3 regions of the Streptomyces telluris genome follow, and region 3 is predicted to be linked to each of the others. Evidence: riboswitches for the same ligand, from Rfam matches in the RefSeq annotation. Region 3 holds a riboswitch; each other region holds the start of a gene.
What was found. Region 3 has a riboswitch for cyclic di-AMP ahead of NQU55_RS23305 (M23 family metallopeptidase). Riboswitches for the same ligand answer to the same signal wherever they lie in the genome.
Positions count from the first base shown of each region.

Region 1: another riboswitch for cyclic di-AMP. It lies ahead of NQU55_RS34480 (M23 family metallopeptidase); the one in region 3 lies ahead of NQU55_RS23305 (M23 family metallopeptidase).
Region 2: another riboswitch for cyclic di-AMP. It lies ahead of NQU55_RS00250 (C40 family peptidase); the one in region 3 lies ahead of NQU55_RS23305 (M23 family metallopeptidase).

Region 1 is NZ_JANIID010000056.1:4,167-7,366, reverse strand. Features, by position in the region: gene NQU55_RS34485 (aldo/keto reductase) at 1-588, opposite strand, end outside; gene NQU55_RS34480 (M23 family metallopeptidase) at 666-1,703, opposite strand; cyclic di-AMP (ydaO/yuaA leader) riboswitch at 2,103-2,233, opposite strand; gene NQU55_RS34475 (PP2C family protein-serine/threonine phosphatase) at 2,309-3,200, opposite strand, start outside.
Region 2 is NZ_JANIID010000001.1:50,676-53,875, reverse strand. Features, by position in the region: gene NQU55_RS00255 (urease subunit gamma) at 1-150, opposite strand, end outside; cyclic di-AMP (ydaO/yuaA leader) riboswitch at 881-1,065, shown strand; gene NQU55_RS00250 (C40 family peptidase) at 1,070-1,540, shown strand; gene NQU55_RS00245 (ATP-binding protein) at 1,677-2,114, opposite strand; gene NQU55_RS00240 (helix-turn-helix domain-containing protein) at 2,397-3,200, shown strand, end outside.
Region 3 is NZ_JANIID010000023.1:65,639-68,838, reverse strand. Features, by position in the region: gene NQU55_RS23310 (GntR family transcriptional regulator) at 1-453, opposite strand, end outside; gene NQU55_RS23305 (M23 family metallopeptidase) at 639-1,448, opposite strand; cyclic di-AMP (ydaO/yuaA leader) riboswitch at 1,462-1,617, opposite strand; gene NQU55_RS23300 (M16 family metallopeptidase) at 1,833-3,200, opposite strand.

The DNA.
Region 1 (3,200 bases), on a different contig from region 3:
AAGATCACCCTCGTAGGTGTCGCGCGAGACCAGGTTGTAGTGGGGCTGGATCGCCACGTACTTCGCCAGGCCCGAGGCCTCCGAGAACTCCAGCGACTCCTGCAGGCGCTCCGGGGTGATGTTCGAGGCCGCGATCTCGCGGACCTTGCCCTCCTTCACCAGCGCGTCCAGAGCGGTGATGAACTCCTCCACCGGCACCGACGGGTCGTCGTAGTGCGTGTAGTAGAGGTCGATGTAGTCGGTGCGCAGGCGGCGGAGGGACTCCTCCACACCCGCCTTGATCACCGCCGCGCGCAGGCCCCGCGGCTCCGGGACGCCCGCGCCGACCTTCGTGGCGAGGACGATGTCGGCACGGTTGCCGCGCGAGGCGAACCAATTGCCGATGACGGTCTCCGACTCGCCGCCCTCGTTGCCCGGGACCCAGGCCGAGTAGACGTCCGCGGTGTCGACGAAATTGCCGCCCGCCGCCGCGTACGCGTCGAGGACGGCAAAGGATTCCGCTTCGTCCGCTGTCCACCCGAAGACATTGCCGCCGAGCGCCAACGGGTGGACGGAGAGATTGCCGATCTTCTTGTGAATGTCAGCCATGTACTCCTGCAGCGCCCTTGTGGGGACGGGTATTCCGCTACGTCCCGTGGCGTTCCGCTACGTCCCGCCGCGTTCCGCTAGGGATGCAGGCCCCTGCCCCTCAGCCACCCCAGCGGGTCGATCGGCGCGCCCCCGCCCGGCCGCACCTCCAGGTGCAGGTGCGGCCCCGTAACGTTGCCCGTCGCACCGACACGGCCTATCACCTGGCCCGGCGCGACCTTCCCCGACGTGACGACCATCGACGACAGGTGGCAGAACCACAGCTCCGTACCGTCGTCGAGCCTCAGCACGATGCGGTAGCCGTACGCCCCCGCCCAGCCGGCCTGAACGACCTTGCCGCCGCCGACCGCCCGCACCGGTGTGCCGGTCGGGGCCGCGAAGTCCTCCCCCGTGTGGTTCGCGGACCACATGTTCCCCGCCTGACCGAAGCCGGCCGTCAGGGTGTACGAGGCCAGGGGGAGCTTGAACCCGCCGGAGGCGGAGTGGCGGGCCGCCGGAGCGGGAGCCTGAGCGCGAGACTGGGCGGGAGCCTGAGCGGATCGCTGCTTCTTCGGCGCCTGCTGCTGCTTCGATGTCTGTTGCTTCGGTGCCTGCTGCTTCGGCGCCTGCCTCGCCGTCTGCTGCCTCGGCGCCTGCTGCTTCGCCGTCTGCTGCTGCTCCGGTGCCGCCGCCCGCGCCTCCGGCGCCTCGGGTGCGTCGGCCCGCTCCTTGTCCGCCTCCGCGGACCGCGCCGCCGCCTCCGCCGCCTTCCGCTCCGCTTCCTTCTTCTGCGTCTCCGCGGCCCGCTTCACCTGGGCCGCCTGCGCCTCGGCCTCGCCCACGCCCTGCTGGTGGTCGGCCTGCTCCAGGATTCTCGCCCGGAGCACCTCACCCGCCGCCGCCGCGCTCTCGGCCATCTCCACGGCGGCCGACGCGCCTTCCTCACCGGCGAATTCGGCGGCAGCGGAATCGACCGAGCCCGCCGCGCTCCCCGCGAAGAACGAGCCAACGCCCGGCAGCTGAGCCAGGTCGGGCATGGATATGGACGTCGCCGGGCGCTCCTGGGCGTGCGCCATGCCGCCCGCGCCGACCGCCGCGATCACGCCCACTCCGAGGACCGCACCGCTGCGGGCCATCGTGCCCCCGCGCGGCTTTACGACGCGGTGGCGGCCGCGGCCCGTACCGAAGGCGTTGTAGACGGAGGGACGGTGGGAAGCGGAGCTGTACGGCGAGTCGGGGTCGTACGCGCTGTCCGACGCGTACCGAAGCTCCGGCCGCCGGGGCTCGGGCTCCGGCTCGTACGGAGGCGCATACGCCGGGACCAGCGGCGGATCGTACGCAGCGGACTCGTACGCGGCAGACTCGTATGCGGCGGACTCGTACGTGGCGGACTCATCCCCCGCCGACTCGTACCCCGCCGACCCATACGCCGCAGGCTCATACGCCACAGGCTCGTACTCGACAGCCTCATACCCGACAGGCTCGTACGCGGCAGGCTCGTACGCGGCAGGCTCGTTGGATGCCACGAAGGCACTCCTTTCCTTCCTTCTCGCCTACCGGGTTAGCTGACGGGTTCGGAGCAGGAAGGTCTCCTACGGGCCGCGCGCGGCCCGATTCACCCCAGGGTGGTGGTTCCCCGGTTCCCAGAACTTGCCGGTGTATCAGGTGGTGCTGTGCCCGCGGGATTCGGCGAAGGCGCACGGCGCAGCGCCTCTTGCGGCGTTGCGACAACCGCGCTCCGTTATCGAACGTTAATAGACATGCCGGGTGGATTCCAAGCCGAACGCCCGAATCCACCGATGCCCTCGGGCACGTCTTCACAGGATGTGCGCCCACGGAACCTGTCGATACTTTCTACGAAATGCTGTTCGATCCGCTCGCCGCGCCGGATCGCCAACAGGGCCATGTCGTCGGCGGCCTGACCGTCCGAATGGCGCGCGACGTCCGCGACCAGGGCGTCCAGCAGCGCCTCCGGGTTCTTGAACCGACAGCCCGTCAGCCCGGCCCGGGGGTCGTAGAACGTACCGCCGGCGTCCCTCGCCTCGGTCACCCCGTCCGTCATCAGCAGCAGCATCGATCCCGCGGGGAACTCCCGCTCCTCCGCCCGGTCCGGCCACACCCCCAGCTCGCCCAGGCCGAGGGGCAGCGCGGGGACGGCGGGGTCCGCCGCGCCGATGCGGCCGTCCGCGTGCAGCAGGAGCGGTGCGGGGTGGCCGCGGTTCAGCAGCCGGAAGACGGGCTCCCCCGGCGGCAGCTCCGCCAGTACGGCCGTGGTGAAGCCCTCGGTCCGGTCCACGGAGTCGGGGCGCAGGTTCGCCCGCCGCGCGCCCTCCCGCTGGAGCGCGTGCTCCAGCCGACCCGCGACGCCCTCCAGCGTGGGCTCCTGCTCGGCCGCCTCCCGGAAGGCGCCGATCACCACGGCGACCGCCTCGACCGCGCCCAGGCCCTTGCCGCGGACGTCGCCGACGATGACACGTACGCCGTGCGGGGTGTCCTGGACCGCGTACAGATCGCCGCCGATCCGGGCGTCGGCCTGGGCGGCGACGTAGCGCGCGGCCACGCGGAGGCCGCCGATCCGGGACGGGGGCGCGGGCAGGACGGCGCGCTGGGCCGCCTCCGCGATGCCGCGGGCG
Region 2 (3,200 bases), on a different contig from region 3:
GCCGTCCCGGGCACCTTCGAGGACGTGGACCGTGATCAGGGCCACCGCCTCGGGGTGGTTGAGGAGCAGGCCGCGGGCCTTGCGCTTGGCGGCCACGTCGGCGGCCACGTGCAGGAGCAGTCGTTCCTGCTCGCGCGGGGAGAGTTGCATGCGTCCCACCTCACTGTCGTCCCAGGTGTCCCGGATGGACGCACCGGGACGCTACCCGAGTTCAACACGGTGTTGACCTGGGGTTCTTCGGCCGGTGGCCGGTGATTGCAGATTAGGGCGGAACCTTTTCCAACGCGTTAACTGACTCTTTGCACTGCCATGGCCACGGACCCGGGCGCCGACTGTCGTCTGCACCTACTGGATCTTCTGGGCCGGATCATGGCCGCCCGTCCGCACGACACGTACCGCCGGCTACGGGCGGCGCAGACCATGGTCGTCGCGGCGGTACGACCCCGCCACGGCTCGCACGCCTGCACGAAACGGGTGAACGGAAGGTGCGAGCGGGTCATGCCGACGCGGACGATACGGGTCCCCGGCGCAGAGCGCCGGGGGCGAAGGGATCTCCGCGCCATGTGCGCCGGAGGGCCGGGGGTCCGCGCCCGAATAAACCCCGGTCCCCTCCATGAAGGATCACGGCGTAGACGGGGCGCGTTGATCGATTTGGCGCGGACGGCCGGATTGCCCCCGGGCCGGTACGAACCGCCGCAGGCCAGCGGCTCAGCCGGCTTGCGCGCACACCATCAAATCGCCCCGCGTCCACCGGAATTGCCCAGAAGTGATCAGGCTCACATACCCCTGGTTCCGCTCGGAATCGGCACGGCGGCTGCGCCAAGATCCCTGCGACGACAAGACCCCGCCACCCAGGCGGGGCGGTCCCGGCGGACGCCGAACCCTGCCGCCGCCGGGATGCCGGGTCGACTTGAGTGCAACGGCAGGGATGGAGGACCCAAGAGTGGTGGGACGACCAAGAGTAGTGCGGTCGGCCCTTGGGGTGAAGCCGTTGACAGCGGCCGGGCAACCTTCGCCTGCCCGAACCCGACAGGTCATCCTTCACAGGCGGCTGACGAAGGGTTAGCGCATGGGCGCGCACAAACGTCCGTCAAAGCTGTCCAGGGCCGGCGCAGCATCGGCCCTCACTCTCGCCGCCGTCGGAGCCACCGTGCTGGTCCCGGGCGGCGCGGCAGAGGCGGAGGCGTCTACCGTCTCCTCCCAGGCACTGCGGATCGCGGCCTCGAAGCAGGGCTCCCCCTATCAGTGGGGGGCGACCGGGCCCTCCCGGTTCGACTGCTCGGGCCTGACGCTCTACTCCTTCAAGCGGGCCGGGAAGTCCCTGCCCCGCACCGCCGCCCAGCAGTACAACAGCACCCATCACATCCCCCGCTCCGCACGCGAACGCGGCGACCTCGTCTTCTTCGTCTCCGGGCGCGGGATCTACCACGTGGGGATCTACAACGGGGACGGCCGCATCTGGCACGCACCCAAGACGGGCGCGGTCGTCCGTCTGGAGCGGATCTGGACCAACAGCGTCCTCTACGGCCGGGTCGGCTGACCCGGCGTCACCGGCCCGCCCGGAGACCCCGGAAGGGCCGGTGACACCGCTCCCCGCGCCTCCCCGCACGAGGGCCCGAAGAGGCCCGAGGCCCCCCGCACCCGGGTGCGGGGGGCCCGGCCGGCCGGAGGGGAGTTCAGCGCTCTGCGCTGACCGGCGCGGTCCAGGGGAGGCAGATCCACACCGTCTTGCCGCCGTCGGAGGTCGGCGTGCAGAACAGCCGCCCCCCGTGCTCCGCGGTGAGACAGCGGATGATCACCATGCCGCGGCCGTTGTCCTGCTGGACCGCGGCGGGCAGCCGCCGGGGGAAGCGCGGGTGGCTGTCCGTGACGCCGATGCGCAGCTGCTGATCGCGGTCGAGGCGGACGTCCACGGTGAAGGTGGGCGACTGGCCCCGGGTGTGCTGCACGGCGTTGGTCGCGAGCTCGGAGACGATCAGGCGCACGGTCTCCGAGGTGTCCGTCCCGCCCGGAAGCCCCCAGTCCGCCAGCACCTCCGCGACGTAGCGGCGCGCCGTGGAGACCGAGGCGGGGGCGCTCGGCAGCGTGACGGTGGCTTCTTGGTGGTCTGCCATGGCGGTGGCCCTTTCAGCCGAGGTCCCGCCGAGACCGGACTCCGGCTGCGCTGCCACGGAAAACCGGGAAGCGTGCCGTAAGTCGTGGGGGGCATGAGCGGCCTCGGACGGCTCTGCGCGACAGACTGCCACTGATAACGCCTGTGATGGGAGCGATCCCCCAAGATATGCATATATCTGTCGCCCGAAGCAGTGAACTCTACGACGAGCGACCGGATTCACGCGGCACACTGGGCTATTGACACTGACGTATGACAACGACAGTGACCCAGGGGAGGGCCGATGCGGTACGGACCGGCGGTACGCCGCCGCAAGCTGGGGGCGGAGCTGCGCCGCCAGCGCGAACTGGCCGGGCTGACGAGCCTGGAGGCCGCGCGCGCGGTGGGCTGGCACCAGTCGAAGGTCAGCCGGATCGAGACGGGCAGCAGTGGCGTGAAACCGGCGGACGTGGCCCGGCTGCTGGACGCCTACGGGGTCACCGACGCCGAGCTGCGCGCGCTGCTGGGGGCGCTGTGCGGCGCGGGGTCCCCCGAACCGGGCGAGGGTGCGGGGGCCCGGCGCGGCTGGTGGTACGCCTACCGGGACCGGCTGCCTCCCGCCTATCTCGACTTCATCAGCCTGGAGTCGGAGGCCTCGCGGTTAAGCACCCTGGAGACCACCGTGGTGCCCGGCCTGCTGCAGACGCCGGACTACGCCCGCGCCGTGACCCGCGCGGCCCTCGGCGACCCCGCGCCGGAGCAGGTCGAGGAGCTGGTGCGGGTGCGCATGGCGCGCCAGGCGGTGCTCCGGGGCGAGCAGCCGCTGGAGGTGTGCGCCGTGCTGGACGAGGCCGTGCTGCGTCATGAGGTCGGCGGACCGGAGGTCATGGCCGGGCAGTTGCGGCACCTGGTCGAGACGGGATCGCTGGGGCACGTGCGGCTGCACGTCCTGCCCTTCTCCAGCGGCGGCCATATGGGCATCACCGGGCCTTTTGTTATTTTCTCATTTCCGCGCATTGCTGATCTGGATGTGGTTGTTCTCGACCACTTGACGAGTAGCCTCTATCTGGAGCGGAAAGAAGACCTCCGGGCGTACGGCGCGGCCTTC
Region 3 (3,200 bases):
GAACCAGTCCCCGAGCGGCCGCAGCTCGCCCGTACGCCCGCCACGGGCCCGCTCCTGGCCGAGCCGCACCAGACCGCGCAGCACCTTCAGGTGCGCCTCCGTACGGCGCTGTGCGGCGCGCGCGGCGCCCAGCGGCTCCAGCAGGGCGCGGACCTCCAGCAGATCGGCGGCCTCCTGCTCGGTCGGCTCCGCGACGCAGGCGCCCGCGTGCCGCCGGGTGGTCACGAACCCCTCCGAGGCCAGGGTGCGCAGCGCCTCGCGCACGGGCACGCGCGAAACGCCGTAGCGGCGCGCGAGGACTTCTTCGGTGAGCCTGCTGCCGGGCGGAAACGTGCCCGAAACAATGTCGTCACGGATCGCCGTGCACACGGCGTGCGCGGAAATGCGACGGCCGCTCTGATTTGCTGTGCCATCACCGTTCACGTACGGCCCCGCATGGGTGAACCTCCGCATAACCCCCGCGAAACGCGGCCGATTGACGCCTGTTCAGCGACTCTATTGCAGCCGCCCGCGATTTCCGACGGCGCACGTGAAGTCATCGATATGTTTTGGCCAACACGAGGATACGACGAAGGCCCCGGCCGGTGGGCCGGGGCCTTCATCAGGCGAATGTGCCGCGCGGGGCGCGGGCGGGTGCGTCAGAGGTTGACGCCGTGCTCGCTGAGGTACGCGACCGGGTCGATGTCGGTGCCGTACGTGGCGCCGGTGCGGGCCTCGAAGTGCAGGTGCGGGCCGGTGACGTTGCCCGTGGCGCCGGAGAGGCCGATCTGCTGGCCGGCGGTGACCGACTGGCCGACGCTGACGTCGATGGACGACAGGTGGCCGTACTGCGTGTAGGTGCCGTCGTTGTGCTTGATGACGACGTTGTTGCCGTAGGCGCCGCCGTAGCCGGCCTCGACGATGGTGCCCGCGCCCACGGCCTGGACCGAGGTGCCGGTCGCGGCGTGCATGTCGATGCCGGTGTGGCTGCCGGAGGACCACAGGCCGCTGGAGGCCTTGTAGGACGTGGAGACGTACGAGCCGGCGATCGGCGAGACGAAGGTGTTGAGGCGCTTGCGCTCCTGCTCGCGGGCGACGCGCTCCTGCTCCTTGCGCTCGGCCTCGGCCTTGCGCTTGGCCTCGTCCGCGGCCTTCTTGACGTCGGCGGCCTGCTGCTTGGCAGCGGTCTCGGCCTCGTGGACGGCGGTGTTCTCGGCTGCGGCGCTGGTCTGGACCTGGGCCTGCTCGCCGATGCGGCCGGCCGTGTCCTCGCCGATGACGACGGCCTGGGTCAGGCCGGTGTCCTCGGTGGGGCGCTGGGTCTCGTCGGGAGAGGCGGCCATCGCCGGGGCGGCGAGGCCCGCGACGACACCGGTGGCGGCGAGGGTGGCTATGCCCGCCGCGTTCGCGCTGACGCGAACGGCGCGGCTCGGCTTGCGGTGCTTCCCGGTGGCACGAGTGAACGCCATTGGTGAGGCTGGTCCTTTCCTTCCCTCTCGCCTACCGGGTTAGCTGACGGGTTCGGAGCAGGAAGGTCTCCTACGGATCCCTCCGGAAAGGGGCCCGATTCACCCCAGGGACACTTGGGTCCCCGGCTCCCCTGGCTCGCGCCGTACGGGGACTCGGCGATGTCTGCCCGGGCCGCGGATGCGACGCACATCTGACGGACAGACGCTTTGACGCTAGACGCCGCCACTTTCGATCGGCAAACAGAAGCCCCGTTTTGTGGCCCACGCCACAACGCAGACGTGCAACCACTCCGCTAAATCGGACATTTGGCAGGCACGCACGCCTCAGGAGCGCGCGTGCCTGCCGGTTGACGGGCCGACCGGCGCGGCCGGCCCGCCGGGGCTTCAGCCCGTGATCACGGTCACTTCGCCGATGCCGAGGGCCCGGACGGGCTCCTCGATCTGCGCGGCGTCACCGACGAGCACCGTCACCAGGCGGTCGACCGGGAAGGCGCTCACCACGGCGGCGGTGGCCTCCACCGTGCCCGTCGCGGCGAGACGCTCGTACAGGTGCGCCTGGAAGTCGTCCGGCAGGTGCTGCTCGACCTGGTCGGCGAGGGTGCCCGCGACGGCCGCCGCCGTCTCGTACTTCAGCGGGGCGACGCCGACGAGGTTCTGCACGGCGGAGTCGCGCTCCTCGTCCGTCAGGCCCTCGGCGGCGAGGGTGCGCAGGACGGTCCACAGGTCCTCCAGCGCGGGGCCGGTGGAGGCGGTGTCCACCGAGCCGCTGATGGCGAGCATGGCCGCGCCGGTGCCCTCCGGGGTGGACAGCAGCACCTGGCCGAAGGAGCGCACCCCGTAGGTGTAGCCCTTCTCCTCGCGCAGGACGCGGTCCAGACGGGAGGTGAGGGTGCCGCCCAGGCAGTACGTGCCGACGCTCTGGGCGGGCCAGACCTGACCGTGCCGGTCGGCGCCGATGCGGCCGATGAGGAGCTGCGTCTGGACCGCGCCGGGGCGGTCCACGATGACGACGCGGCCGGTGTCGTCCGCGGTGACCGGCTTGAGCGGGTACGGCTCGGCCGGGGAACCCGTCCAGGCGCCGAGGGAGTCGGCGAGGGCCTCGTCGAGGTCGACGCCGGTGAAGTCGCCGACGACCACGGCGGTCGTCGTGGCGGGACGCACGTGGGCCTCGTAGAAGGCCCGCACGGAGGCGGCGTCGATGCGGGCGACCGTCTCCTCGGTGCCCTGGCGCGGGCGGGACATCCGCGAGCCGGCCGGGAAGAGCTCCTTGGAGAGCGCCATGGCGGCCCGGCGGGCGGGGTTGGCCAGCTCGTGCGGGATCTCGTCCAGGCGGTTGCCCACCAGGCGCTCGACCTCGTGGTCGGGGAAGGCGGGGGCGCGCAGCGCGTCGGCCACGAGGCCGAGAGCCTTGCCGAGCCGGGAGGCGGGGACCTCCAGGGACAGGCGCACGCCGGGGTGGTCGGCGTGGGCGTCGAGGGTGGCGCCGCAGCGCTCCAGCTCGGCCGTGAACTCCTCGGCGGTGTGCTTGTCGGTGCCCTCGGACAGGGCGCGCGCCATGATGGTGGCGACGCCGTCGAGGCCCTCCGGCTCCGCGGCGAGGGGGGCCACCACGTTGATGTCGACGGCGACGACCTGCTGGCCCGGGCGGTGGCAGCGCAGCACCGTCAGGCCGTTGGGGAGCGTGCCGCGCTCGGGGGCGGGGAAGGCCCAGGGGGCCGCGGTTCCGGCCCGGGGCCGAGGGTGGAAGTCCAT